One region of the Nissabacter archeti genome, then DNA from elsewhere that is predicted to be linked to it. Evidence: predicted binding sites of a transcription regulator. Region 1 holds the regulator's gene; the other holds the start of a gene.

What was found. Region 1 encodes PurR, which represses purine synthesis genes. Its sites were predicted from a motif close to CANGCAAACGTTTGCNTG; they were not measured.
Region 2: the regulator PurR is predicted to act here: its motif matches at 10,946-10,963, upstream of serA (phosphoglycerate dehydrogenase).

What each region holds. Positions count from the first base shown of each region.
Region 1 is NZ_JAERKB010000009.1:108,909-123,564, forward strand. It holds gene JK232_RS14275 (MATE family efflux transporter) at 1-598, opposite strand, end outside; gene JK232_RS14280 (riboflavin synthase subunit alpha) at 816-1,472, shown strand; gene bglB (beta-galactosidase BglB) at 1,686-2,825, shown strand; gene cfa (cyclopropane fatty acyl phospholipid synthase) at 2,910-4,061, opposite strand; gene punC (purine nucleoside transporter PunC) at 4,409-5,617, opposite strand; gene punR (DNA-binding transcriptional activator PunR) at 5,746-6,651, shown strand; gene purR (HTH-type transcriptional repressor PurR) at 6,736-7,761, opposite strand; gene cydH (cytochrome bd-I oxidase subunit CydH) at 8,089-8,178, shown strand; gene JK232_RS14315 (C40 family peptidase) at 8,239-9,030, opposite strand; gene JK232_RS14320 (Grx4 family monothiol glutaredoxin) at 9,458-9,802, shown strand; gene rnt (ribonuclease T) at 9,898-10,593, opposite strand; gene gloA (lactoylglutathione lyase) at 10,678-11,085, opposite strand; gene nemA (alkene reductase) at 11,246-12,337, opposite strand; gene eptA (phosphoethanolamine transferase EptA) at 12,404-14,044, opposite strand; gene JK232_RS14345 (DUF1289 domain-containing protein) at 14,356-14,595, shown strand.
Region 2 is NZ_JAERKB010000018.1:53,410-68,065, forward strand. It holds gene gcvP (aminomethyl-transferring glycine dehydrogenase) at 1-1,550, opposite strand, end outside; gene gcvH (glycine cleavage system protein GcvH) at 1,630-2,016, opposite strand; gene gcvT (glycine cleavage system aminomethyltransferase GcvT) at 2,043-3,140, opposite strand; gene ubiI (FAD-dependent 2-octaprenylphenol hydroxylase) at 3,637-4,848, opposite strand; gene ubiH (2-octaprenyl-6-methoxyphenyl hydroxylase) at 4,868-6,046, opposite strand; gene pepP (Xaa-Pro aminopeptidase) at 6,051-7,361, opposite strand; gene JK232_RS20875 (YecA/YgfB family protein) at 7,417-7,992, opposite strand; gene zapA (cell division protein ZapA) at 8,236-8,565, shown strand; RNA gene ssrS (6S RNA) at 8,684-8,867, shown strand; gene JK232_RS20890 (5-formyltetrahydrofolate cyclo-ligase) at 8,944-9,555, shown strand; gene serA (phosphoglycerate dehydrogenase) at 9,611-10,852, opposite strand; gene rpiA (ribose-5-phosphate isomerase RpiA) at 11,255-11,911, opposite strand; gene JK232_RS20905 (LysR family transcriptional regulator ArgP) at 12,097-12,990, shown strand; gene JK232_RS20910 (oxidative stress defense protein) at 13,039-13,761, opposite strand; gene argO (arginine exporter ArgO) at 14,025-14,642, opposite strand.

The sequences.
Region 1 (14,656 bases):
CCGTGCCGGTCGCCACGCCGCAGCCGACGCCGCCCAGCGCCGGTGCGCCGAATTTGCCGTAGATAAAGATATAGTTGACCGGAATATTCACCAGCAGGCCGATAAAGCCGATCACCATGCCCGGTTTGGTTTTGGACAACCCCTCGCACTGGTTGCGCAACACCTGGAAACCCAGGTAGCCCGGTGCGCCCCACATAATCGCGTGCAGATACCCCACGGCTTTGGCTTCCAGCGCCGGGTCCACATCCTGCATCAGGCCCAACAGGTGGCCGCTTTGCGAAATCACGGCAATCACCAGCGCCGACAGCGCCGCCACCAGCCAGAACGCCTGCCGCACCTGGTGCGAGATGCGCTCACGGCGGCCGGCACCGTTCAATTGGGCGACCACCGGCGTCATCGCCAGCAGGATGCCATGCCCGAACAGGATCGTCGGCAACCAGATTGAGGTGCCGATCGCCACTGCCGCCATATCGGTGGCGCTGACAGAACCGGCCATGATGGTGTCTACGAAGCCCATCGCCGTCTGGGAGATTTGCGCAATAATCACCGGAATGGCTAACGCCAATAAACTTCGCGCTTCGATCAGATACTTCTGCACGCCAACACCTTTTTATTATGGGGAATGAGCAGGGGAGCCGGCCGTCACTGGCGGCATCAGGAAAAAATAAGAATAAGAATAAGATTGTACCGATCCACCCCGGTCAAGCAAACCCCGGCGGCAAAAAGCGTGCGGATGACGCTGAGTTGGCAAGCCGGGAAAACTGCGGCACACTGGATGAATTGATAACGCCTGAAAATATGAAAGAGGCTCGCTAATGTTTACCGGTATTGTTCAGGGCACCGCGCCCGTGGTGGCGATTGATGAAAGACCCAATTTCCGTACCCATGTGGTGCAGTTGCCTGCGGAGATGCTGCCTGGCCTGGCCCTGGGGGCGTCCGTCGCCCACAACGGCTGCTGCCTGACCGTCACGTCAATTGACGGCGATCGCGTCAGTTTTGACCTGATCAAAGAGACGCTGCGCCTGACCAACCTCGGCGCACTTCAGGTGGGCGATCGGGTCAACCTTGAGCGGGCAGCCCGTTTCAGTGATGAGATTGGCGGCCACCTGATGTCCGGCCATATCATCTGCACCGCTGAGATCAGCAAAATCGTGACCTCGGAGCATAACCGGCAGGTCTGGTTCCGCATCGCCAACGCAGAGTATATGAAATATATCCTGCATAAAGGGTACATCGGCATCGACGGCATCAGCCTGACGCTGGGGGAAGTGGTCAAAGACCGCTTCTGCGTGCACCTGATCCCGGAAACGCTGGAGCGGACAACGCTTGGCAAAAAACGCCTGGGTGATGTGGTGAACATCGAGATCGATCCGCAAACCCAGGCGATTGTGGATACCGTAGAGCGGGTGCTCGCCAGCCGCGAAGCGGCGATGGCCGCCGCCAAAGCGATCAGTGACAATCTGGCGGAGTAAGCCTTCCCGCGAAACCCCCTGTCATCCTGCACCCGGCCCCGCGCCGGGTTTTTTTTCGCTGTGGCATGGCTCACAAAACCACCGGTACGGCACCGGCCTCTTTCCGGTGTTGCCAGCCCCCCCGGCGGCGTGGCAGTCAGCCAAAGGCAGCCCTGTTTTCATCTGCTTACACTGCAGGAAAGCTTATAACCTGTTCTCTTGCGAAGGTGAAAAATGAACGTATTCCCGGTAAAACAGAGTGAACTGCTGCGCCAGCCTGACTTTTTTATTACCCGCGATGAGGTCACGCGCCTGATTCGCCTCACGGCGGATAACCTGATTAATATCAAGGATGAGACCGGAGAATTCCTGCTGCGGCTGGACGATGGCCGGGTGATTGACACCAAAGGCTGGGCAGGCTGGGAGTGGACGCACGGCGTCGGGCTGTACGGCATTTATAAGTATTACCAGCAGACCAATGACCCGCAGGCGCTGGCGATCATTGATGACTGGTTCGCTGCCCGCTTTAAAGAGCCGATGCCGACCAAAAACGTCAACACCATGTGCCCGTTCCTGACACTGGCTTACCGCTATGAAGAAACGCGTAACCAGAGCTGGCTGCCTTACCTGGAAGCCTGGGCCGACTGGGTGATGTACCAGATGCCGCGCACCGAGAAGGGCGGGTTGCAGCATATTGTGTACAACAATGAAAACCATCAGCAGATGTGGGATGACACCCTGATGATGAGCGTGCTGCCGCTGGCAAAAATCGGCAAATTGCTTAACCGGCCTGAGTATGTCGAGGAGGCGAAATACCAGTTTATGCTGCATGTGCAGTACCTGATGGATCGCAAAACCGGCCTCTGGTTCCACGGCTGGACGTTTGAGGGCAACCATAACTTTGCCGAGGCACGCTGGGCGCGCGGCAACAGCTGGCTGACGGTGGCCATCCCGGACTTTATTGAGATGCTGGACCTGCCGGAACAGGACGCCACCCGCCGTTTCCTGCTGCAGGTGCTGGAGAGCCAGATCGCCGCGCTGCAACAGTATCAGGATGCCTCCGGCCTGTGGCATACGCTGATTGACGATCGCGACGCTTATCTGGAAGCGTCCGCCACCGCCGGTTTTGCCTATGGCATCCTGAAAGCGGTGCGCAAACGCTATGTCGGCAAACAGTATGCAGAAATGGGGCTGAAGGCCGCGCAGGGCGTGGTGCGCCATATCAACAGCCAGGGCGAGCTGACGCAGGTTTCCTTTGGGACGGCAATGGGCAACGACCTCGATTTCTACCGGGACATCCCGCTCACCTCCATGCCCTATGGGCAGGCGATGGCGGTGCTCTGCCTCTCAGAATACCTGCGTGTCTACATTTAATGGCCTGAATCCGGGCGAAAAAAAACCGGTCATCTGACCGGTTTTTTTATAGGCATCGTGTTTACAGGCACCGCGTTGATGGCCTCAGTGGGGGACGCGGATCCCGCCTTCGACCCCATGCGGGCTGAATACCACCTGCCAGAGCTGAATATCCCTGGCGCGGAAGGCGCCGGCGCAGGCATTCAGGTAGTAGGTGAACATCCGGTAGAAGCGGTCTGAATAGCGTTCAGCCAGTTGCGGCCACGCCGCCAGGAAGCGTTCATACCACGCCATCAGCGTGCGGTCATAATCCGCGCCGAAGTTATGCCAGTCCTCCATCACAAAGACGCCCTCACTGGCCTGGGCGATATGTTTCACGGACGGCAGGCAACCGTTGGGGAAAATGTATTTGTCGATCCACGGGTCCACCGTCATATCGGTCCTGTTGGCCCCGATGGTGTGCAACAGGAACAGGCCGTCCGGTTTCAGGTTACGCGAGACCACATCGAAATAGGTCTGGTAATTCTTCGGCCCCACATGTTCAAACATGCCGACAGACACAATCCGGTCAAACTGCTGGTCCAGGTCGCGGTAGTCCTGCAACAGGATAGTGACATCCAGCCCCTCGCAGCGCTGCTGGGCGAGTTTCTGCTGTTCGGCAGAGATCGTCACGCCGCTGACCGACACGCCGTAATGGCGCGCGGCAAACGCCGCCAGCCCACCCCAGCCACAGCCGATGTCCAGCAGGGTCATGCCCGGCTTCAGCTGCAACTTCTCGCAGATCATGCGTAATTTGTGCTCCTGTGCCTGCTCAAGCGTTTCCGCTTCCTTCCAGTAGCCACAGGAGTACTGCATGTAGGGGTCCAGCATCAGGGTAAAGAGGTCGTTGCCGAGATCGTAATGCTCTTTGCCGACGATCCAGGCACGTTTCTTGGATTGCAGGTTGGTCAGGCGGGCGGCGGCAATGCGCAGGGTATCTTTCAGGTGGTGCGGGAGCTTCCGTTCCAGCCCGGCGGCAATGACACGGTGGAAGAACATATCCAACCGTTCACACTCCCACCAGCCATCCATATAACTCTCGCCCAGGCCGAGCGAGCCGTCCTGTAACACGCGTTTAAAAAAATCGGGATGATTAACCTTGATATCGAAAGGCCGGGAGCCGTTGATTTCGATATCGGCCATGCTGAGCATCTCATGGGCAATGCGGTACCACTGATTATCCTGGATGCTTAGATCTTCTATACACGATGAACTCATAGCTTCTCCATCACCTTTCTTCTGACTTATACCTGCAAGGAAAAGCAGCGGCAATTTGCAGGCGTATACGAGAATCCGCGGTTACCCGCCGTATCTGATATCCGACTATGAACAGAGGAAAATGCAGGAAGAACCCCGGATCGCCAACAGAGCCCGAGAGCAGGCGACGGAGATGTCATCCTTGATAAAGCGGGCGCTTTCCGCGCGCACCAAACATGCTGTAATAAAAGTTTTGTAAAAGCGTTATTTTTATGGGTTGAAACCGAGTATAAGCGCGCCGGAAACGATACTCAACCGCAAATCGCTTCCGGGCTTAATATTATTTAAGTTATTATTAACTAAGGTAATTATGCCGCCTGGTTACTGTTTTCACGACGGGCGGACGGCAGGTGTCGCTGTGAGGCCACCCCACGTTGCAAGAAAAAGCCCAGGGCCGCTAACCCCACTGTCATTAACATTACCGTCACCGTCGCCATCAGCGGCCGGCTGATAAACGCCGACACTGCCAGGCTGGCCACAAAGCATAATCCGAGTTGCAGCGCGTTCTGTAAGGCGGCGGCCTTACCGGTACTGTGCGGGAAAGGCAGCAAGGCATTAGCCACAATTATGGGATAAAGCGCGCCATTTGCCAAAGCCATCACACAAAAAGGCACCAGCAACGCCGCCAGGCCCGGTTGCGCCAGCAACGCCAGCAAGAACAGCGCCACAATGCTCAGGCCATACCCGGCCAGCAGCCACGGCACCAGGAACTTGCCGTCACGGCGGCTGACCACCATCCGGCAGCCGAACCCGCCCAGCAGGAACGCAAAGGTCTGCGGCACATAGCTCAGGCCGATATCATCCGGGCTGTAACCCATCGCATGCAGGATGAACGGCGACCCGGTCAGCCAGGCGAAAAAACCGGCGGAGCAGGCGGCATACATCAGCACATTGCCGCTGAACACGCGGGAGTTAAGCAGCGTCCACAGGCTGGTTTTCGGTGCGTTGGCCGCACCGGCCGCGGGGGCGGCCGCTTTCAGCCGTAATGTAGGGATCAGCAGCAGCAGCGTTATCGCCAGCAGGGCGAGGAAAATACTGCGCCAGCCGAAATGGTTCAGCAGCCACGCCCCCAGCAGCGGGGCAAGGGCCGGGGAGAGCGCCACCAGCGGCATAATCGTGGCAAAGACTTTTTTGCTCTGCTGGGGGGAGTAACGATCCACCACCAGTGCCTGCCAGCTCACGGCGGCAGAACAGACGCCGATGGCCTGCACAAAGCGCATCAGCCAGAGCTGGTGGGCGTTCGTTACCCACATCATGCCGGCGCACCCGGCCGCAAACAGCAGCAGGCCCAGCACCAGCACCGGTTTACGGCCGATGCGGTCAGAGAGCGGGCCCCAGATCAGCTGGGCGCAGGCGAAGCCGGCCAGAAACAGGCTCAGGCTGGCACTGATGGCATTGGGGGAGAGCGCGAGATCTTCCTGCATCAGCGCAAAGGCGGGCAGGTACATGTCCGTGGCCAAAAAGCCCAGCATACTCAGGACAGCAAGATAGAGCAGGAAAAAGGGGGAACGAGTCATAAGTAATCTCAATATTTTATTCAGAGGCAATACATAAATCCTATATCGTCGCGCACTCTACGGTAGCGTCAGTGGGTTGTGAAACGGTAAAATTTGCACCATGCTGTGAAAAAAATTGAAGGCAGGATATGTGGTCTGAATACTCTCTGGAAGTGATTGATGCCGTGGCACGTACCGGCAGTTTCAGTGCGGCCGCGCAGGAGCTGCACCGCGTGCCTTCTGCTGTCAGTTATACGGTGCGCCAGCTCGAGCAGTGGCTGGCGGTTGAGCTGTTTGAGCGCCGCCACCGGGATGTGGTGATTACCGAAGCCGGGCGGGTGTTTGTGCAGGAGGCGCGGCTGCTTATCAAAAAAATGCAGGCTACACGCCGCCAGTGCCAGCAGGTGGCGAACGGCTGGCGCGGCCAGCTCAGCATTGCCGTGGACCGGATTGTCCGGGCCGACCGTACCCGGCAGTTGGTGCTGGATTTTTACCGGGAATTCCCTGACATGGAACTGCTGATCTCACCCGAAGTGTTTAATGGCGTGTGGGATGCCCTGGCCGACGGGCGGGTGGATGCCGCCATCGGGGCCACGCGTGCCGTGCCGGTGGGCGGCGGTTACCGTTTCCGCGATATGGGGTTTATGCCGTGGCACTGTGTGGTCAGCCGGGGGCATCCGCTGGCGCAGCAGGCGGGGCCGCTGACGGACGATCAGCTGCGGCCCTATCCGGCACTGTGCCAGGAAGACACCTCGCGCAGCCTGCCGAAACGCGATACCTGGACGCTCGACAACCAGCGGCGGCTGGTGGTGCCGGACTGGACCAGCGCGCTGGATTGCCTGCTGGCCGGGTTATGTGTCGGCATGATCCCGGCGCACATGGCGCAACCGCTGATTGACCGCGGTGACCTTACCGTGCTGACGCTGCACCAGCCATTCCCGGACAGCGCCTGTTGCCTGACCTGGGCGCAGGAGAAATCGTCACCGGCGTTGGTATGGTTGCTGGATTATCTGGGGGAGAGTGACACGCTGAACCGCGAGTGGTTACGTGGATGAAACGCAGCGCGGGTAAAAAGCTGGGCGGGTAAAAGGTGGCGCGGGTAAACGCCGGGGGCGGGCTGGATGCCCCCGGCTCACGGATTACCGGCGGTAATCGCGGTACGGGCCGTCTGCCACGGAACGGCGTTCGACCAGTTTCGGGTGGACTTCAATGGTCTGCGGGTCTTCACGCTTGCTGGTGATGCGATCCAGCAGCATGGCAAAGGCGTTCTCGCCCAGGCGCTCTTTGGGCTGGTGGATGGTGGTCAGCGCCGGGGAGAAGTAACGCGCGTTGCGCACGTTGTCATAACCGATCACGGAGACGTCCTGCGGCACACGCAGGCCCAGCTCATCGGCGGCGCAAATCGCGCCCATCGCCATGATGTCGCCGCCGCAGAACACCGCCGTCGGGCGCTGTTTCTGGGTCAGGATCTGGTGCATCGCCTTATAACCTGATTCCGGCTCAAAATCGCCCTGAACCACCCACTCTTCGCGTACCGGAATATTGGCCTCTTCCATCGCCTTCAGGAAGCCCTGATGCCGCCCGCCGCCGGTATTGCGCGACAACTGGCCGGGGATAATGCCGATGTCGCGGTGGCCGCGTTCAATCAGGTAACGCCCGGCCAGATAACCGCCCTCAAAGGCGTTATCAATAATCGAGTCGGTAAAATCGCTGCGCGCCGAGCCCCAGTCCATCACCACCATCGGGATGTTGCGGTACTCTTCCAGCATGCCGATCAGCTGGTCGGGGTATTCAGAGCACATCACCAGCAGCCCATCGACACGCTTTTGCGCCAGCATCGCCAGGTAAGCCTGTTGTTTGTCGAGGTTGTTATGGGAATTACACAGGATAAGCGTATAGCCTTTGCTGTAGCAGCTGTTCTCTACCGCCTCAATCACTTCAGCGAAGTAGGGCGCTTCGCTGGAGGTCGCCAGCAGGCCAATCGATTTTGTATGGTTGACCTTCAGGCTGCGCGCGACGGCGCTCGGCGAATAGTGTAATTCCTTAATGGCAGCCCAGACTGCCGCCTTAGTCTCTTCAGCGACAAAACGTGTTTTATTAATGACGTGTGACACGGTAGTCGTGGATACGCCGGCACGTCTGGCGACATCTTTAATCGTTGCCATGGAAAGAATGACTCCTGATAGTACGTGTTACAGCACGTAACTATTATGTTAATCGTTTGCCTGCGTTTATTCTCCTGCCCGCTGAAAGAATTGCAGTGGATTCTGGGGGGAAGGAGCGGTCATCTTCGCTGAACTAAGCGGTGGGGCATCGCAGCCGGCCGGGTACGCAGTGCGTAAACCGCGAATTTTCACTCATTATGGTGAAAAGGGAAAGAGGAAAATTGTGCCGTACACCCCGAAAGTGTTTAGGAATTTCTTTAAATAGTGTGAGAATAGGGTCGGCACACTAAGTGTGTGGTTTTCTTGTGGTTCACCAAGGAGAGAATAATGGACAGTGATTTGAAAATGTCGCTTTTGACCACTGTGGGCGCGCTGACAGTGATTTTACTCTTCAGCTTTACCGCCATCCTGCACTGAGGCTGGCCGGGCTGATAAAAAAACGCCGGAGATCCGGCGTTTTTTACGGGTGCGCTTTACTCAGCGGATGGTTTTTGGCGTCATCACCCGGCGGGCGCCGACGTAATGATCCTGCCAGTAATCATTGTCCAGGAAACTGATGCGGATATCCTCACCGGTACGCGGTGACTGGATAAACTTGCCGTTGCCGAGGTAAACCCCCACATGGTCAGCGGCACCGCGGTTATTGATGCGGAAGAACACCAGATCGCCGGTTTCCAGCTCACCACGTTTGACCGGTGCAGCATCGCGCAGGTGGTACATCTCATTGGCGGTGCGCGGCATACGGATTTTCATGACGTCTTTATAGGCGTAATAGACCAGGCCGCTGCAATCAAACCCGGTATTGGGTGAGGTACCGCCCCAGCGGTAAGGCTTGCCGACCTGGTTCATCAGCTTGGCCATCGCAGTCTGCTTGGCATGCTGGTAGCGTTTTTTATGCGCCGGGCTGAGGGTCAGCGGTTTGCTGAGCTGGGCCAGTTCCTGCGCGTCCGCGCCTTTGGTGCGGTGGCGGCCATACCCTTTTTTGTACCCTTTCTTTGGCGGGGTGACCTTGACCAGCCGGGTCGAGGCCGTTTTACGGCTTTTGCCGCTTTTGGTGGTGACGTTAACCACCCGTGACTTTTCCGTCCCGGTGCTTTTCTTTTTGGCACTGGTTTTCACCGGCTTTCGCTTTTTGCGCTCATCCGTTTTGGCTTCGCTGACATGGCTTTTACGCTGTTCAGCAGAAACACGGGCGTGCGGCGACGCATGTGCCAGATTCATAAACAGTTGTGTCAACAACAGGACAAAAAGCGTGACGATTAAACGCATAGTAACGCTACCAAAAGTGGCCCCGGAAAGAACGTCAAAGGAGGCTCAGTATTCCTGAAACCTGCCGTACAAAAAAGCACGAAACGCATCGATTCTAATTCATATTGTCAGAAAACGTTAATAGCTTTTTTCACAAATGAAAAAACAGTGCCGTTTGCTGCTATTTTATTCTCTGCTCAACGGGTTAGCGTGCAAAAGTGCCCGCGGAACGGCCCGGTTTTACAGGTGAAAAGCCCCGCTTAAAAATGTTATTCTCAATGAATGTTTATTGATTACGGGCAGCCACGCCCCCGCGCGTTGGCCGGGTTAGGGGAAAAACCCTGTAAAAAATGGCGTTTTTATCCCATAGCTGCCATCGTTACAATAGACCCAGTGCCGATTTGACGTGACGCATAACAGCCAGCTTATGGCGTGAGGAAGCAAGACAATGACGACGACGATTGATAAAATTCAGGCCCAGATCACTGAAAACCCGATCCTGCTCTACATGAAAGGCTCACCGAAGCTGCCGAGCTGCGGCTTCTCCGCTCAGGCGGTACAGGCGCTGTCAGCCTGCGGCGAGCGTTTTGCCTACGTGGACATCCTGCAAAACCCGGACATCCGCGCAGAGCTGCCGAAATATGCCAACTGGCCGACGTTCCCGCAGCTGTGGGTAGACGGCGAGCTGGTAGGCGGCTGTGACATCATTCTGGAGATGTACCAGCGTGGTGAATTGCAGCAGCTGATCAAAGAGACGGCTGAAAAGCACAAGTCTCAGGAAGATCAGCAGTAACCGGGCCGGGCGGGCAACCGCCTGTCAGGTAAAAAAAGGCGGCCTCAGGGCCGCCTTTTTTATGGGTAAAAGCAAGTTGCCGGAAGGGCAGGCCCTCAGGCATCCGCCTCCGGTGCCTCTTCCGGCGTGGCCAGCGGCCAGCCGCCCAGCCGTTTCCAGCGGTTGACCAGCTCGCAGAACAGCAGCGCCGTCTGTTCGGTGTCATAAATCGCGGAGTGCGCCTGGGTGCTGTCAAACTCAATGCCGGCGGTGATACAGGCTTTGGCCAGCACCGTCTGCCCCAGCACCAGCCCGCTCAGCGCCGCGGTGTCAAAGGTGGCAAACGGGTGGAACGGGTTGCGCTTCAGCCCGGCGCGTTCGGCAGCAGCCATCAGGAAGCTGTGATCAAAGGTGGCGTTGTGCGCCACAATAATCGCCCGGTTACAGTTCTGCTCTTTCATGCCTTTGCGCACCGCTTTGAAAATCGCGTGCAGCGCATCATATTCACTGACGGCCCCCCGCAGCGGGTTATGCGGGTCAATGCCGTTGAACGCCAGCGCTTCAGGTTGCAGCAGTGCCCCCTCAAACGGCTCAACATGGAAGTGCAGGGTTTCATCACGCATCAGCCAGCCGTCGCTGTCCATACGCAGGGTTACCGCGGCAATCTCCAGCAGGGCGTCGGTGCGGGCGCTGAAACCGGCGGTTTCAACATCAATAACGACGGGGTAAAACCCGCGGAAGCGGCCACTCAGGGCGTTGAGATCACTTTTATCAGCCATCAGTTTCTTATCTTGTCCGAATTCAGCGCGCATTATGGCAAATTTTTGCAGCGGATGCAGGCGGGGAACGTCCGGAAGGGGAGAAACGGGTGCGGAGCCGCACCCGTCAGGGGAAAATCAGTTGCCCAGGCCGTGGCCGGCGTGGCTGTTTTCGATCAGTTCAATTTTGTAACCGTCTGGATCTTCAACAAAGGCGATCACGGTAGTGCCGCCTTTTACCGGGCCGGCCTCACGCGTGACGTTACCGCCTGCGTTGCGGATCTGGTCGCAGGTTGCGGCCACGTCATCCACGCCCAGCGCGATATGGCCGTACGCGGTGCCCATCTCATAGCTCTCTACGCCCCAGTTGTACGTCAGCTCAATCACCGCGCCTTCGCTCTCGTCGGTGTAACCCACAAACGCCAGGGAGTATTTGTATTCGGTATTTTCACTGGAACGCAGCAGACGCATGCCTAATACCTTGGTGTAGAAGTCGATGGAGCGTTGCAGGTCACCGACGCGAAGCATGGTATGGAGTAAGCGCATATTGTCCTCTGATAACAAGTTAGGGCACGGCAGCCCGGTTTGCGGCGCTGAAACCGCGCCGGGATTGCCGTACCATTAAGGTAAAAACAGTTAAGTATAGCCTCCGCAGGCGAATAAATTCAATGTGATGCAAAAACAGCGCCTGCGTGGCAGGGGCCGCTTACAGCGTCGGGTAATCGGTATAGCCTTCCGCACCGCCGCCGTAGAACAGCTCGGTACGCTGGGCATTCAGGGCCGCGCCCTGACGGAAGCGTTCAGCCAGATCCGGGTTGGCGATGTAGTCACGGCCAAAGGCCACGGCGTCAATATACCCTTTGGCGATCAGCGTCTCCGCTTTCTCCTGCGTATAGCCACCGGCCCCGATAATGACCCCCTGATAACGGGCGCGCACCGCGTCACGGAACGTCTCAGTGTAAGAGGCACCGCCGACCCAGTCCGGCTCAGAGATATGCAGATAGGCCAGCTTACGCGTATTCAGCTGCTCGATCAGGTACAGCGCGTCTTCAATTTCATTCTCCCCGTTCCCCAGCCCGCTGACGGTGCCCAGCGGGGAAATACGGATACCCACGCGATCGGCCCCGGCTTCTGCCACCGCGGCATCGACCACTTCCAGCGTCAGGCGGATACGGTTTTCCACGCTGCCGCCATACTGGTCGGTACGCTGGTTCGATTCCGGCGAAATGAACTGATGCAGCAGGTAACCGTGAGCGGCGTGCAGCTCCAGATAGTCGAAACCGGCTTCAACCGCATTGGCCGCCGCCTGGCGGAAATCGTTGATAATGCCTGGGATCTCGTCAGTCTCCAGTGCGCGCGGCACCGGGCAGTCAACGCGCACCGGCTGGCCGGCCTCATCACGCAGGGTGGTGCGGGTGTTCACCGGCAGGGCCGACGGGGCGACCGGCAACTGCTTGCCCGGTTGCAGCTCAGGGTGTGAAATCCGCCCGACGTGCCACAACTGCACCGCCATATGGCCCTGTTGCGCATGCACCCGTTCAACGATCTTTTTCCAGGCCGCAATCTGTTCCGGCGTGTGCAGGCCGGGTGCGCCGGCATAGCCTTTGCCCTGGAAGGAAATCTGGGTCGCTTCGGAGATGATAAGCCCGGCACCGGCACGCTGGGCGTAGTACTCGCCCATCAGGTCAGTCGGGATGTCGCCAGGCTCAATGCTGCGCAGACGGGTCAGCGGGGCCATAAACACGCGGTTCGGCAGAGTCTGTTTGCCGACGGTCAGCGGCGTAAAAAGTGTGCTCATCATATCTCCAAATATCTTGCCTGTTGTCAGCGCACACTATGCAAGGGCAGGGCGGCGGCAGATTGTTTAAATGTGCGAAGCCCGGCAGCGCTGTATAAGATCCAGATCCGGCTGGTACTCGTGCGTCTGCACATCCATCAGTCCCAGCATCATCGGGAACAGGTTGTCCTGGGAGATATCATCGTTGGCGGCGATACGGTTAAGGCACCGGCGATCGATACCGTAACTTTTCTCATATTGAGGGGACATCCAGATCAGGAACGGAATATGGGTTTGTTGCGACGGCGCAAACAGATAGGGCGTGCCGTGCAGGTACATGCCGTTTTCACCCAGCGATTCGCCATGATCTGAAAGGTAAACCATGACGGTATTGAATTTATCGCTGTGCTGTTGCAGCAATTTGATGGTGTCATCCAGCATCGCATCGGTATAGAGCAGCGTGTTGTTGTAGGTATTCACCAGTTTTTCATGATCGCAATCCTGGATCTGGTTGCTGTCACAGGTTGGCGTGAACGTGCGGAACTGCGCCGGGTAGCGCTGGTAATAGGCCGGGCCGTGGCTGCCAATCTGGTGCAGCACGACCACACTGTCCTCCTTCAGGCCGTCAATATACTGGTCGAGGCGGGAGAGCAACGCGCCGTCGCGGCAGAGGTCGCCCCGGCAATCCTCCTGCAATTTAAGCTGGGTCACATCCTGGTGCGGTACCCGGTCGCAGGCCCCTTTGCAACCGCCGTCGTTTTCACGCCACAGCACATGAATCCCGGCATGTTTCATCACATCCAGTAACCCCTCCTGGTGGCTGGCCAGGGCGGCGTCATAGTGACGGCGCGGCATATTGGAAAACATGCAGGGCACAGAAATTGCGGTTTCCGTGCCGCAGGAGGTGGCATGGCGGAAATAGCTGACCCCCTCTTTTGCCAGGCGCGGGTTGGTGGGTTTTTCATAACCGCCCAGCGAGAAGTTTTCAGCCCGTGCCGTTTCGCCGACCACCAGCACCACCAGCGTTTTCTTCGGTTGGGACAAGATCAGCGGGCCTTTGTGGGCATCTGTGCCGATAGGGATCAGCGGGAGATTTTCGGCAAAATAGCGGTGGTGGGCAAACGCAATCGTGCCGCTGACATAGCTGGTGGGGGCCAGCATTTTGACGATTGACCGGTTATTGCGGAACAGCGACGCGTAATCCTTATAGAAAAAAGCGGCAATCAACAGAATCACCACCCCTGACGCCAGGATATTGGCGGCCCGCAGCCCCAGCATGTACCACCATGGGCGGTCGTTGCGCACCTTAACCAGCCCGATCACCAGCGCCGGCAACACACCGGCGCCCAGCAGCCACAGCAGCAGTTGGGGCGTCAGCAGCGCGGTGGCCTCCTGCGGCGTGGTCTCAAAGGCGTTCTGCATCATATTGCCGTCAATCACCACCCCATAGCTGAACATAAAATAGTTTGCCGCCGCACCACACAGCAGCAAAACAATCGCCAGCGGTTTACGGAGATAGGGCAGTGCCAGCAGGCTGAAAAGGATGTTCAATGCCAGGAACAGAACCAGCGGTAGGCTCAGGGCGAACAGCACATCATGCAGCCGGCTGAAGGTGATTAATGACCAGGCTTTATGCAGAAACAGCGCATTTTGAAACAGCAGGAAGGCCAGTGCCGTCAGCAGCACAAAGCTCAGGGAATTACAGTGCAACGATCGCAGGGTACGCATCAGAATAGAAAAATCCGTCCGAAAGGAATAGGCACAAGGTATCAGGTGAAACTTAAGAGAACCTTAAACAGTCCGGCAACAATTCTTTTACGAGTAACGGGCGGCCGTTTGCGTCACAGCCCGGCACAAGGGCCTATGCCCCCGCCATGAGGTGCAGGTGTCCATCATAAGCCTTCATGAATCAGGGGAGCGACACCCACCGTACCGGGGCGCGATGCCTTGCCAGCCGCGGCGATAGCGTCTTCAATTAAAGGCATCGTCTTTTTATTCGCCCGCCGTATCGCCTGTTGGCGTGAGGCGTGGGAGGTTTTATGGCCGAACAGCTGGAGTTTTTTGACATACCCAGCCCCTGCCGCGGCATCTGCCAGATGGATGCCCGTGGTTTCTGCCGGGGGTGCCTGCGCAGCCGGGAGGAGCGTTTTGGCTGGATAAGCATGAGCGATGCGCAGAAGCGGCACGTCCTTTACCTGTGCCGCCAGCGTTTTCTGCGGCAACAGCGGCTGGCGCGGAAAACCGACGATCCCCCGCCGGAACAACCCTCTCTGTTCTGATCTGCTTTTTCTTGCGAGGCAGTACGCAAAGCGGCGCACTGCCGTCGAGTCCGGCCGGGCA
Region 2 (14,656 bases), on a different contig from region 1:
TTGAGCTTCATGGTGCAGGAGCCGAGCGGGATCATCGCCTGGTTCAGCGCCAGATCCTTTTTCTCCAGACGGTGCATGTAACGCATCATCTCGGTTTCGCTGTGGTAACGGTTAAACACCGGGTGGGTGAGGATCGGGTCACGGCGCAACAGCGCGGCCGGGATTGAGGCGCTGTCCTGGCTGACGGCACGGTCCAGCTGGTCCACATCCAGCCCGTGATCGTCCCCCAGCAGTACCGCCAGCAGGGCTTGCACATCCTCGCGGCGGGTGGCTTCGTCCAGCGTGATGCCGACCGCGCCGTGGATGTCGGTGCGCAGGTTGATGCCGAAACTCAGCGCGCGTGCCAGCACGGCGGCTTTGTCCTGCACCTCGACGGTCAGGGTGTCGAACCAGCTGGTGTGGCGCAGCGTCAGCCCGCCCTGCTTCAGCCCGGCGGCCAGGATGTCCGTGAGGCGGTGGATGCGCCCGGCGATGCGTTTCAGCCCTTCCGGGCCGTGGAACACCGCATACAAACTGGCGATGTTCGCCAGCAGCACCTGCGAGGTGCAGATGTTGGAGTTGGCTTTCTCGCGGCGGATATGTTGTTCACGCGTCTGCATCGCCATGCGCAGCGCGGTGTTGCCGGCGGCATCACGCGAGACGCCGATAATGCGCCCCGGCATGGAGCGTTTGAATTCATCGCGGCAGGCGAAGAACGCGGCATGTGGGCCGCCGTAACCCATCGGCACGCCGAAACGCTGGGCGGAGCCGAACACGATGTCCGCGCCCTGCGCGCCCGGCGCGGCCAGCATCACCAGCGCCATGATGTCCGCCGCCACGGCGGTGATGATGTTGCGTTTTTTCAGTTCTGCCATCAGCGCGCTGTAGTCATGCAGCTCGCCGGTGGTGCCCGCCTGTTGCAGCAGCACGCCGAACACGCCATCCAGATCCAGCACGTTTTCTGCGCGATCGATGATGATGTCAAAGCCGAAGGTTTCGGCGCGGGTACGCACCACATCCAGCGTTTGCGGGTGGACGTCATCCGCCACAAAGAAGCGGTTGGCCTGTTTGAGTTTGCTGGCGCGCTTCGCCATCGCCATCGCTTCGGCGGCGGCGGTGGCTTCATCCAGCAGCGAGGCGGAGGCGAGATCCAGCCCGGTGAGATCCTGCGTGACCTGCTGGAAATTCAGCAGCGCTTCCAGCCGCCCCTGCGACACTTCCGGCTGATAAGGCGTGTACGCGGTGTACCAGCCGGGGTTTTCCAGCATGTTGCGCAGGATAACCGGCGGCGTCAGCACCGCGCTGTAGCCCATGCCGATGTAGGTTTTGTAGCGCTGGTTCTGTGCTGCCATCGCTTTCAGCTCCGCCAGCGCCTGATGCTCGGTGGCGGCCTCGCCCACCGCCGGCGGCCCCGGCAACTGGATATCCGCCGGGACAATCTGTTGGATCAGGGCCGACAGCGAGGAAGCGCCCACGGCGTCCAGCATCTGTTGCTGCTGGGCGTCGGAAGGGCCGATATGGCGTTCAACAAACGCCGTGCGGTGTTCAAGTTGGCTGAGAGTCTGGGTCATTGCTACAGATTCCTGAAATCATGCATCGGGTCGGGCACGGGCGGCGGATCATGCCCGGCGCGGGGCCGGGCTGCGGGGATTATTCGTCAATGCTGCTCTGGTAGGCGGCAGCGTCCAGCAGGTTCCCCAGCTCGGACGGGCCAGCCGCCTTGATTTTAAACAGCCAACCGGCGGCGTAGGGTTCGCTGTTGACCAGCTCCGGGGAGCCATCCAGCTCGCCGTTCACCTCAACAATTTCACCGCCGATCGGCGCGTAGATGTCAGAGGCGGCCTTGACCGATTCCGCCACCGCGCAATCTTCACCGGCGGTGACCTCACGGCCCACTTCCGGCAGGTCAACAAATACCATGTCGCCCAGCAACTCCTGGGCGTGCTCGGTAATGCCGACGCAATAAACGCCGTTGCCTTCGTCACGCACCCATTCGTGGGAGCTCGCATATTTCAGTTCGGTTGGCACATTGCTCATCGGGCCTTCTCCTTTAAAATAATGAGTTACTGCGCGACCGGTTTTCCGGCCCGCACAAAAATAGGTTTCGTCACCCGTACCGGCATTTCGCGGTTACGGATTTGCACAATCGCGTGGTCGCCGATACCGGCCGGGACGCGGGCCAGCGCAATGCTGAAGCCCAGCGTCGGGGAGAAGGAGCCGCTGGTGATGATGCCCTGCTGGGTATTACCGGCTTCATCGATAAAGTGCACCGGCAGGCCGTTACGCAATACGCCTTTTTCCGTCATTACCAGGCCGACCAATTGCTCCGTGCCCTGCTCGCGCTGCTTCTCCAGCGCTTCACGGCCGATGAAATCACGATCTTCCGGTTGCCAGGCGATGGTCCAGCCCATGTTGGCCGCCAGCGGTGAGACGCCTTCGTCCATCTCCTGGCCGTAGAGGTTCATGCCCGCTTCCAGCCGCAGCGTGTCACGCGCGCCGAGGCCCGCCGGTTTCACCCCGGCCGCCAGCAATTGCTGCCAGAAGTCGGCGGCTTTTTCATTAGGCAGGGCGATCTCATAACCCGCTTCGCCGGTGTAGCCGGTGGTGGCGATAAACAGATCTTCGGCCTGTACGCCGAAGAACGGTTTCATGCCGTCTACCGCCTGACGTTGTGCGTCGGTAAACAGTGTGCCGGCGCGCTCTTTGGCCTGCGGGCCTTGCACCGCAATCAGCGCCAGATCGTCACGTTCACTCAGGGCCACGCCATAGGGCGCGGCGTGTTCGGTGATCCACGCCAGGTCTTTTTCCCGCGTCGCGGAGTTCACCACCAGCCGGAAGGTGTCTTCCGCCAGGAAGTAGACGATCAAATCATCAATCACCCCGCCGGAGGCGTTCAGCATCCCGGTGTAGAGCGCTTTGCCCGGCTGGGTCAGTTTGGCAACGTCATTGGCCAGCAGGTGACGCAGGAATTCGCGGGTGCGTGCGCCGTTCACATCCACAATCGTCATGTGCGAGACGTCAAACATCCCGGCGTCCTGACGCACGGCGTGGTGTTCATCGAGCTGTGAGCCGTAGTGCAGCGGCATCATCCAGCCGTGGAAATCCACCATGCGCGCGCCGCACGCGACGTGTTGATCATAGAGCGGGGTCTGCTTTGCCATGTTTCCCTCATTGCCTGCTGATATGTGATTGTGCCGATCATTCCGGTGGTTTTTTAATCAATCCCGTCAGCAAAAGTATAGCGACGCAATCGTTATCCTTTTGCTGAACTTATCACCGAACCGGGTGCTGTTCCATAAGCTGAAATAGGCCGGATTCTGACGGGCACCAAAAAAGTGCGGCCTTATCGTGCAGAATATTCCACTGAAAAACTGCGGTGCACGGCACATAATTAACAATCCGCCCGCAGTTCATACGATATTCCATAACAAAAAGAGGCTCAGAGCCTGAAATACGACAAACAGATTCCGGTCATCGGATAAAATAAACTAATGCGAAACAGGGAGTGAAATTAGAATATTTCAAACGCGCGGCAGCCTGCCCTGTTTTGGGGCATGGCGGTCAGGTCAGAGGAGGCCAATGAAGGAACAGCAGGAAAACCGGGGGAAAAGTCAGTATCAGGCGGCAAACAGAGGCGTTTGCCGCCGGTTATCCCCCTCAGGCCGGGGGATTAAGCCAGTCAGGCAGATCGTTTAAGCCCATCGCCTGGCGCACCAGACGCGGTTTCACGCCCGGCAGGCTGTCTGCCAGCGTCAGGCCGAGATCACGCAGCAGCTTTTTCGCCGGGTTCTGCCCGGCAAACAGATCGCGGAACCCTTGCATCCCCGCCAGCATCAGCGCGGCGCTGTGTTTGCGGCGGCGCTCATAACGCTTCAGGTAGAGATGCTGGCCGAAATCTTTGCCCTGCTTTTGCAGGCGGCGGATTTCAGCCGACAGCTCGGCGGCATCCATAAAGCCTAGGTTGACCCCCTGCCCGGCCAGCGGGTGCACGGTGTGCGCTGCGTCGCCAATCAGCGCCAGCCGGTGGCCGGCAAAACTGCGGGCGTAACGGCCGGTCAGCGGGAAGGTGTGGCGTTCGCCCTCGACCCGGCACAGGCCCAGGCGCAGGTCAAACTGCATCGCCAGCTCGCGGTTGAACGCGGCTTCATCCAGCGCGGCCAGCCTTGCTGCGTCATCCGGCGGCAGTGACCAGACAATCGAGCAGAGGTGCGGGTCTGAGAACGGCAGGAACGCCAGGATGCCGTCGCCGTGGAATACCTGCCGCGCCACGCCCTGATGCGGCTCCTCGGTGCGGATGGTGGCGACCAGCGCGGTGTGGCCGTAGTCCCAGAAGGTCAGCGGGATATCCGCGTGGCGGCGCAGCCAGGAGTTGGCACCGTCCGCACCGACCACCAGCCGGGCGGTCAGCATCCGGCCATCTTCCAGCGTGATAAAGGCTTCGTTTTCACCCCAGGCCACGCTTTTCAGCTGCGCCGGGGCCAGCATCGTCACCTCAGAGAGCGAGGCGGCGCGCTGCCACAGCGCCTGTTGCAGCACCGGGTTCTCAATAATATGCCCCAGATGGGCATACCCGTAATCATCAGCACGGAACGCGATCCGGCCGAAACTGTCATGATCCCACACTTCCATCCCGGCATAGGGGCTGGCGCGGCGTGCGGTGATCTCGTCCCAGACGCCGATATGTTGCAGCAGGCGCTCACTGGCGGCGTTAATCGCCGAAACACGCACCGAGTGTTCCGCCGTCAGCGGCGTCTCCTGCTGCGGCTGGTGCTCCAGCACCGCAATACGCAGCCCGCTGCCGTGCAGGCTGCACGCCAGTGCCAGCCCAACCATGCCGCCACCGGCAATGACCACATCAAAAGATTGCATAATGAGTTTCCTGTTGGCCTCAGCGCGCCACCCATCCCAGGGTCCGGCGGGCAAAGGCGTCGCGCAGCAGTGGAGTCTGTTCCATTGCCATCAAACCAAGGTTACGCCCGGCTGCCAGCGGCGCGTAACGGTTGGCGAAAAGGTGAATCAGGCCGTCCGTCACCCCGACGGTGGCCTGCTGATCGGGCCGGCGGCGCGCCTGGTACGCGCTGAGCACCGCCCCGCTGCCCACATCCTGCCCCTGTGCGGCGGCATCGGCCACGGTTTCCGCCAGCGTCATGACATCCCGCAGGCCGAGGTTAAAGCCCTGCCCGGCAATCGGGTGCAGGGTTTGCGCCGCATTGCCTGCCAGTGCCAGGCGGTGGCTGATGTGGCTGTGCGCGGTGCGCAGGTGCAGCGGGTAAATCTCCCGCTGGCCGGCTTTAAGGATTTTGCCGAGCCGCCAGCCAAACGCCTGTTGCAGTTGGCTGATAAAGTCCGCCTCATTCCAGTTGCTGACCTCCGCCTGCCGCTCACGCGGATGGCACCAGACCAGCGAGCTGCGCCCCTGTGACATCGGCAGCAGCGCCAGCGGCCCGTATTCGGTAAAGCGTTCAAACGCCCGCCCTTGCGGCAATTCCGCGGTAGTGACGTTGGCGATCACCGCGATCTGCGGGTAGTCGCTCACCTGCCACTGTACCTGGCAGGCGCGGGCCAGCGCCGAGTGGGAGCCGTCCGCCGCCACCAGCAACTGGGCGGTCAGGGTTTCGCCGGTATCCAGCGTGACACCGGCATGCCCGATTTGCCGGTCCACATTGACGACTTTCGCCGGGCAGTGCAGATGCACGCCCGGTGCCTTACGCAGCAGCGCAAACAGCCGCCGCCCGGCGTCATGCAGCTCCACCACGTTGCCGAGTTCGGTGACGTGGAAATCCTGCGCGTGCAGGTTCACCAGCCCCGCATGGCCGCGGTCACTGACGTGCACATGGGTGATCGGCGTGGCGCAGTCACGCAGGGCGGGCCAGATGCCGATGCGCGCCAGCTGGCGGCAGGTGCCTTGCGCCAGGGCAATCGCCCGCGCATCAAAGCCGGGGTGCTTCCGGTCTTCCGGCAACGCCGCCTCGACCAGATCCACCCGCACCTTGCCCTGGGTCAGGGCGGAAACGGCCAGTGCCAGCGTGGCCCCGACCATACCGCCGCCTACAATAATCATGCTCATACGCTTACCGTGCCGCCGCCATCAGCGCCTCAATCTCGTCGGCTTCTTTCACCACGCCGCCGGTCAGGATCTCGTTGCCGTCAGCGGTGATCAGGATGTCATCCTCAATCCGCACGCCGATGCCGCGGTATTCAGCCGGGACATTGGCGTCCGGCGCAATATACAGCCCCGGCTCCACGGTCAGCACCATCCCCGGTTCCAGCACGCGGTCGCGGTCGGTGCCGTAGTGGCCTACGTCATGCACGTCCAGCCCCAGCCAGTGTGACAGGCCATGCATAAAGAACGGGCGGTAAGCTTTTTCCGCCAGCAGTTGCTCTGTCTCACCGTGCAGGATGCCGAGCCGCACCAGCCCGTCGATCATCACCCGCGCCACCGCCTGCGTCACTTCCAGCATACTGGTGCCGGGGCGGTAGAGTTCCAGCGCCTTGTATTCGGCCGCCAGCACGATGTCATAGACGGCGCGCTGGGCCGGGGTAAATTTGCCGTTGACCGGGAAGGTGCGGGTGATGTCCCCCGCGTAGCTGCGGTATTCGCACCCGGCGTCGATCAGCACCAGATCGCCGTCCTGCATTTCACACTCGTTTTCGGTGTAGTGCAGGATGCAGGCATTCTCGCCGCTGCCGACAATGGTGTTGTAAGCCGGGAAGCGCGCGCCGTGGCGGGTGAATTCATGCTGGATTTCGCCCTCCAGCTGATACTCAAACATGCCGGGGCGGCAGCGCTCCATCGCACGGGTATGCGCCAGCGCCGTGATCTCCCCGGCGCGGCGCATGACGGCAATCTCTTCCGGCGATTTGAACAGCCGCATCTCATGCAGCCACGGCCGCCAGTCGGTGATCGTCGCCGGGGCGGCGAGGTTCTGCCGCGCGCCGTTGCGCAGTTTTTCCAGCGCGCCGAACACCAGGGTATCGGCGTAGGCATAGTGGCCCTGCGCATGGTAGACCACATCCAGCCCGTTCAGCAGCAGGTGCAGTTGCGTGCCGATCTCATCAAACGGCAGGGCGCGATCCACCCCCAGTTTGGCCGGGGCCGCCTCCTGCCCCAGACGGCGGCCGAACCAGATCTCTGCCGTCAGGTCACGCACCCGGTTAAACAGCACGCTGTGGTTGTGGGTGTCATCGCTTTTAATCAGGATCAGCACCGCTTCCGGTTCATTAAAGCCGGTGAGATACCAGAAATCGCTGTCCTGGCGGTACGGGTAGTCGCTGTCCGCGTTGCGGGCGGCTTCCGGGGCAGCAAAAATCAGCGCGGCACTGGCCGGGGCCATTTTTGCCAGAAGTGCCTGGCGGCGATTCTGAAACTCCTGCTGGGTCATCACCTTCTCCTTAAACTCTGCGTTAACAACCTGTTATTTACCGGGGCACGGCGGCTCAGTGCAGCGTAGGCTTGCGCACTTCCGGCGCAGTGGGGCCCGGTTCAGCAAATTCCGCATGGCAGAGGATCGCCGCGACGCGCACGTATTCCACTACCTCTTCCAGCGACTGCTCCAGTTCTTCCTGATCCTCATCTTCCTCATATCCCAGCTGGGCGATGTTGCGCAGGTCGTCAATCGCCTCGCCCACTTCGTCCTTGACCTGGGAGAGCTTCGGCTGCATCACGCCGAGGCCGAGCAGGAAGTGGTTAACCCAGCCGGAGAGCGCATCCGCCCGGTCAAAGACGCTGGCTTCGTCATCCGGCATCAGCATACGGAATTCGAAACCGTCATCTTCCAGCGTGTCACGCGTCACCTGATAGAGCGCCTGCAACGGCGCATTCAGCGCCTGCGGGAAGGCGATGCCCTCGTTGGTGAGGTCATGTACCAGCGTCTGCCAGCTGGCATCACGGTTACCGCCACACAGCAAACCGCTGACCAGGCCGTGCATCTCTGCGGCCGTGAGTGCGACCGCCTGCTGGCGGAGTGCCTGATTAACGGCATCATAAGTAGGGTAAGGATTATGTATCGACATACGTATTGGTCATCGTTGGCAGGATAAGTTCATGGTATGCTACCACCAAGATCCGTCGCTGTACCAGATTAGCAGAGACCCGGTTAAGGGTTGATTATCCCTGACAGCTTAGTAGAGTAGGCGCTGCGGTCCAGGGGAATTCCCCGTTGGAAAGGGGTTGTATCTTGGTATTGAGGTATATATAGTGGCGCCCGCTTTAACCGGTGCGGTAAGCGGACGCGGAAATTGAGGCAGGAAGGTGGCATGGCTGCACAACCGGTAGATATTCAAATTTTTGGTCGCTCATTACGGGTAAACTGCCCGCCAGAGCAACAAGATGCGTTGAATCTGGCCGCAGAAGATCTGAACCAGCGGTTGCAAGATCTGAAAGTTCGCACTAGAGTCACAAATACAGAACAACTGGTTTTCATCGCGGCACTGAACGTGTGTCACGAACTGGCGCAAGAACGCTTGAAAACGCGTGACTATGCCGCCAATATGGAACAGCGCATCCGGATGTTGCAACAGACCATCGAACAGGCGCTGCTTGAACAGGGTCGCATTTCTGAACGTCAGGGTGCCCCCTTCGAATAACCGGCCATCACGGTGTTTCGAAAAAAATGTGCTGTTAACGGCGCAATGAAGCAAAAAATGAATACTTAAGCAGTTGATTTTTAAATGTAAGATCTTTAGAGTCAGCAGCGAGTAAAAAATTTCTCTGAGGTGTTCGTCAGCGGGCCAGTCCCCTGAGCCGATATTTCATACCACAAGAATGTGGCGATCCGTAATTGGTGAGCATGCTCGGTCCGTCCGAGAAGCCTTAAAGTTACGACGCTGCGTTCACCTTGAACCAAGGGTTCAAGGGTTACAGCCTGCGGCGGCATCTCGGAGATTCCCTTCTTTACCCGGCAGCACCCTGTTGCCCGTTCTGTTTACACCGACCCGTTTTCCCGTATGGACACGGTTTCCCCTATGAAAACAGACTTTCCAGCACAACCCCCTGATATTGCCTTGTTACGCCAGCATCTGCGCACGGAAGTCCGTCAGCGCCGCCGTGCCCTGACACCCGGACAGCAGCAGCAGGCCGCCCATCAGGCGGCCCACCAGGTTGCCGGCCATCCGCGTATCCAGGCGGCGCACAGCGTGGCGATTTTCCTCTCTTTTGACGGCGAACTGCCGACCCGCCCCACGATTGAGCGGCTCTGGTCACTGGGCAAACGCGTCGTGCTGCCGGTTTTGCACCCTTTTTCGCCCGGCCACCTGCTGTTTCTGGACTACCAACCGGACACAGAGCTGATTCCCAATCGCCTGCGCATTCCTGAACCAAGGCTGGACGTGCGCCATATTCTGCCGTTGCCGCAGCTTGACGTAATTTTGACGCCGCTGGTGGCGTTTGATGACAGCGGCCAGCGGCTGGGCATGGGCGGCGGGTTTTATGACCGTACGCTGGCACACTGGCGCACTCATGGGCCTTACCCGATTGGGCTGGCGCATGACTGCCAGCAGGTAGAGAGCATCCCTGCTGAAGCCTGGGATGTGCCGTTGCCGGAGATTATCACCCCCGGCAAGCTGTGGCGCTGGTGAGCGGCAGGCATAAAAAAACGGGTGCCTGAGGCACCCGTTTCTCTGCAGCAACCGGTCAGTAAAGCAGACGGGCGCGAATCGTGCCGGGGATCGCTTTCATCATTTGCAGCGCGGTGTTGGCGCCGTCTGCGCTGTCGCTTTCGACGTCAATCACCACATAGCCGATTTCCGGGCTGGTTTGCAGGTACTGCGCGGCAATGTTGATGCCCTGCTCTGCAAAGATCTGGTTGATGCGCGTCAGCACGCCCGGGCGGTTTTCATGGATGTGCAGCAAACGGCGGGCATTGGCCCCGTGGCTCGGCAGCGACACTTCCGGGAAGTTGACCGCCGACAGCGTAGAGCCGTTGTCAGAGTATTTCGCCAGCTTGCCGGCCACTTCGGAACCGATATTTTCCTGCGCTTCCTGGGTAGAACCGCCGATGTGCGGCGTCAGGATCACGTTGTCGAACTCGCACAGCGGGGAGTTGAACGGATCGCTGTTGGTGGCCGGTTCTTCCGGGAAGACGTCAATCGCCGCGCCGGACAGGTGTTTGCTTGAAAGCGCGTCACACAGCGCCGGGATGTCCACGACCGTGCCGCGTGAGGCGTTGATCAGGATTGCGCCCGGCTTCATCAGTTTGAACTCTTCCACGCCCATCATATTCTGCGTGGACGGCGTTTCCGGCACATGCAGCGACACCACATCGCTCATGTTCAGCAGTTCCGAGAGGTGGCGTACCTGCTGGGCGTTGCCGAGCGGCAGCTTGTTCTCGATGTCATAGAAATAGACCTGCATCCCCAGCCCTTCGGCCAGTACGCCAAGCTGCATACCGATGTGGCCGTAACCGATGATGCCGAGGCGTTTGCCGCGCGCTTCAAACGAGCCGACGGCCAGTTTATGCCAGACGCCGCGGTGCGCTTTGGCGTTGGCCGCCGGGATGCCGCGCATCATCAGCAGCAGTTCGCCAAGCACCATTTCGGCTACGGATCGGGTATTGGAGAAAGGCGCGTTGAACACCGGAATGCCGCGTTTGGTGGCGGCGTTCAGGTCAACCTGGTTGGTGCCGATGCAGAAACAGCCGACTGCCACCAGCTTTTCTGCCGCCGCAAACACCTCTTCGGTAAGCTGGGTACGCGAGCGGATGCCGACAAAGTGCGCATCGCGGATGGACGCTTTCAGCGCCTCGGTATCCAGCGCGCCTTTGTGGTATTCGATATTGGTATATCCGGCAGCACGCAGGTTTTCAACGGTGCTCTGATGGACCCCTTCCACTAACAGAAACTTAATTCTGTCCTTCTCCAGTGATACTTTTGCCATGACCCGACCCTATTTTTTCAGACTTCAGAAATGGCTGTCGTGCAATCTTGTGCAGCAGCGCCGCTTCAACATAACAAATATTCAGCGGGCGGCAATACAAACGATTGCGGGTGGCTCAGCATAAGGCGCACCGGCGCCGGGCGTTTTTGGGGAAAAATGCTGGGGAAGCGAAAAGCGCCAGAATGTTAGGAAATTCAAACCGGGGATTGTGATATATGTCACCAAATTTACGCCTGAGAAGAAAAGATATTTCAGCGTAAAAAATATGACCGGTCATAAGCGCCGGCTATGGCCCATTCACCTGCCGCCGGGTGCCGGCAAGCCGCGCAGGCAGCGCCCTGCCCTGTTGGCCCACCGGCCCGGCCGGTTAACCTGCCCCGGCGGCCAGGGCAGATCGGGCGCTTATTTTACCGTCTTCACACCGTCTTTGGTGCCGACCAGCGCCACATCCGCGCCGCGGTTGGCAAACAGCCCCACCGTCACCACGCCTGCGATGTTATTGATGCTGTTTTCCAGTGCCACCGGGTCAAGGATGGTGAGGTTGCGCACATCCAGGATGATATTGCCGTTGTCAGTGACCACGCCCTGACGGTACTCCGGCTGGCCGCCCAGTTTCACCAGCTCACGCGCCACATAAGCGCGCGCCATCGGGATCACTTCCACCGGCAGCGGAAAGTTGCCCAGCACATCCACCTGCTTGGAGGCATCGACGATGCAGATAAATTTGCGCGCAATCGCCGCGATGATCTTCTCACGCGTCAGCGCGGCACCGCCGCCTTTGATCATCTGCATATGGCCGTTGATCTCGTCAGCCCCGTCGACGTAGATGTCCAGGCTGTCGACGTCATTGCAGTCAAACACCGGAATGCCGAGGCTTTTGAGTTTGGCGGTGGAGGCGTCAGAGCTGGAGACCGCACCGTCAATCTGATGTTTGATGGAGCCAAGCGCGTCAATAAAATGCGCCGCCGTGGAGCCGGTGCCGACCCCGACGATGGTGCCCGGCGTAACGTAATCAAGTGCTGCCCATCCGACCGCTTTTTTCAGTTCATCCTGCGTCATAGTAAGTTCATTGCTCCCGCTGCGAAAACGTGTGCGTATTATAGAGCAAGCGCTGCTGAAAAGGGCGTGCAATCCACGGCGGGGGATCACAGTTATGCCGGGGCAGCACGGTGATTTTGCCCCCGCAGCGCGGCAAAATTGTGGCATAGTGCGCTAATACAACGACTTCAGGGGACAGATTTCCAATGAAACGCCCAGACTACCGAACGTTGCAGGCGCTGGACGCGGTGATCCGTGAGCGCGGCTTTGAACGCGCCGCTCAGAAACTTTGCATCACACAATCGGCGGTTTCCCAACGCATCAAACAGCTGGAAAACCTGTTCGGCCAGCCGCTGCTGGTGCGCACCGTGCCGCCGCGCCCGACCGAACAGGGGCAAAAACTGCTGGCGCTGCTGCATCAGGTGGAGTTGCTGGAGGAGGAGTGGCTGGGCAACGACACCGGCAGTGACTCGCCGTTGCTGCTGTCGCTGGCGGTCAACGCCGACAGCCTGGCGACCTGGCTGCTGCCGGCGCTGAAGCCGGTGCTGGCCGATTCGCCGATCCGCCTGAATTTACAGGTGGAAGATGAAACCCGCACCCAGGAGCGCCTGCGCCGTGGGGAAGTGGTCGGCGCGGTCAGTATCCAGCCGCAGCCCTTGCCGAGCTGCCTGGTGGACCAGCTCGGGGCGCTGGACTACCTGTTTGTGGCCTCAAAAGCCTTTGCCGATCGCTATTTCCCGAACGGCGTTACGCGTAATGCGCTGTTGAAAGCCCCGGCAGTGGCATTCGACCACCTTGATGATATGCATCAGGCCTTTTTGCAGCAGAATTTTGACCTCTCCCCCGGCAGCGTGCCCTGCCACATCGTGAACTCGTCGGAAGCCTTTGTGCAACTGGCGCGCCAGGGCACCACCTGCTGCATGATCCCGCATTTGCAGATTGAACGTGAGCTGGAGAGCGGTGAACTGATTGACCTGACGCCCGGCCTGTTCCAGCGGCGGATGCTGTTCTGGCACCGTTTCGCGCCGGAGAGCCGGATGATGCGTAAAGTCACGGATGCGCTGATTGCCCACGGCCATCAGGTTTTACGGCAGGATTAAAAACGGCCCCACAGGGCCGTTACATTATCATCATACGCGATGACGGGATTACGGGCGCTGTAGCTCAAACACCACATCCACCTGATCATCAAAGTGAATGGTCTGCTGGTCATAGGTTTGGGCGGCGTCGTTCTGCGGCGCGGCTTCCGCCGTTTTGTACATCCGCATCACCGGCATCGGCTGGTAGTTGGCCACATGGTAACGAATGCTGAACACCGGCCCCAGTTTGGCTTTGAAGCCCTCAGCCAGCGCACCGGCCTGCTGGGTGGCATTATCAATCGCCTTCTGGCGCGCCTCATTGCGATAGGTTTCCGGGTTGGCAACACCCAGTTCTACGGCACGGATCTCATTCAGGCCTGATTTCAGCGCGCCGTCCAGCAGATCATTCAGCTTGTCCAGCTGGCGCAGGGTGACCTGCACCTGGCGGGATGCACGGTAACCTTTCAGCTCAGAGCCGCCATCTTTCAGGTAGGTATATTCCGGCTGGGTGCGCAGGTTGGCGGCGTTGATGTCTTTTTTATCAATGCCGTTTTTTTGCAGGAATGAGAAATACTCGGCCACTTTCGCGTCAGCCTGCTGTTTGGCCGTCGCGGCATCTTTTGAGGAGACGTTGACCTCAATGGCCAGGGTGGCGATGTCCGGGGTGGCATCCACGCTGGCGGTGCCTGAGGTCACTACGTGCGGGCCTTCCGGCACTTCAGCGGCCTGCACCATCAGCGGCGCGCTGCCCATTCCCATCATTGCGGCTAAAGCCAATGCCTTTAACTTCACGGTAGCTCCTTATGTATGCGGTGTACGCCGGGAAAAAGTCCCTTCGGCCCTCATTAATCACCCATTATGAAAGGGCAGCAACCCGCTTTTCAATAATTTACCCGCAGCCGGTTAACGGTGGCTGCGGGGGGTGTCGGGTGATATGAAGATAAACCAGGCGGTATCAACCCCAGCATAACGTGCCGTTAACGGCACGCCCTATAGGATTACTTCGAATACCGCCGCCCGTTACGTGGTTTTTAACTCACTTCACACTTTTCCACTCAGCGGGAGAGCGCCTGCCAGGCCAGTTGCAGGGCAATACCCCACATCACCAGTCCGACCAACAGGTTAATGATGCGCTGCGCACGCGCCGTCCGCAACACCGGTGCCAGCCAGGCTGCCAGCAGCGCCAGGCCAAAGAACCAGACCAGCGAGGCACAGGCCGCCCCGAGCGCAAACCAGCGGCGGGCCTCCGGCGCAAACTGGCCGCCCAGGCTGCCGAGCACCACAAAGGTATCCAGGTAGACATGCGGGTTCAGCCAGGTCACCGCCAGCAGCGTGGCGACAATTTTCCAGCGGCTTTGGCGGGCGAAACACGCCTCACTTTGCACTTCCCCCGGCCGGGCTGCACTGCGCAGTGCCCCGAAGCCGTACCACAGCAGGAATGCCACCCCGCCCCAGGTCACCAGCGCCAGCAGCACCGGGGAGCGGCTGAGCAGCGCACTGCCGCCGAACACCCCGGCACAAATCAGCGCCACATCGCTCAGGGTACAGAGGGAGGCGATCATCATGTGGTACTGTCGGCGGATGCCCTGATACAGCACAAACGCATTCTGCGGGCCGAGCGGCAGGATCATGGCGGCACCGAGCAGAAAGCCCTGAAGATAAATAGCTAACACAATACACGTCCTCA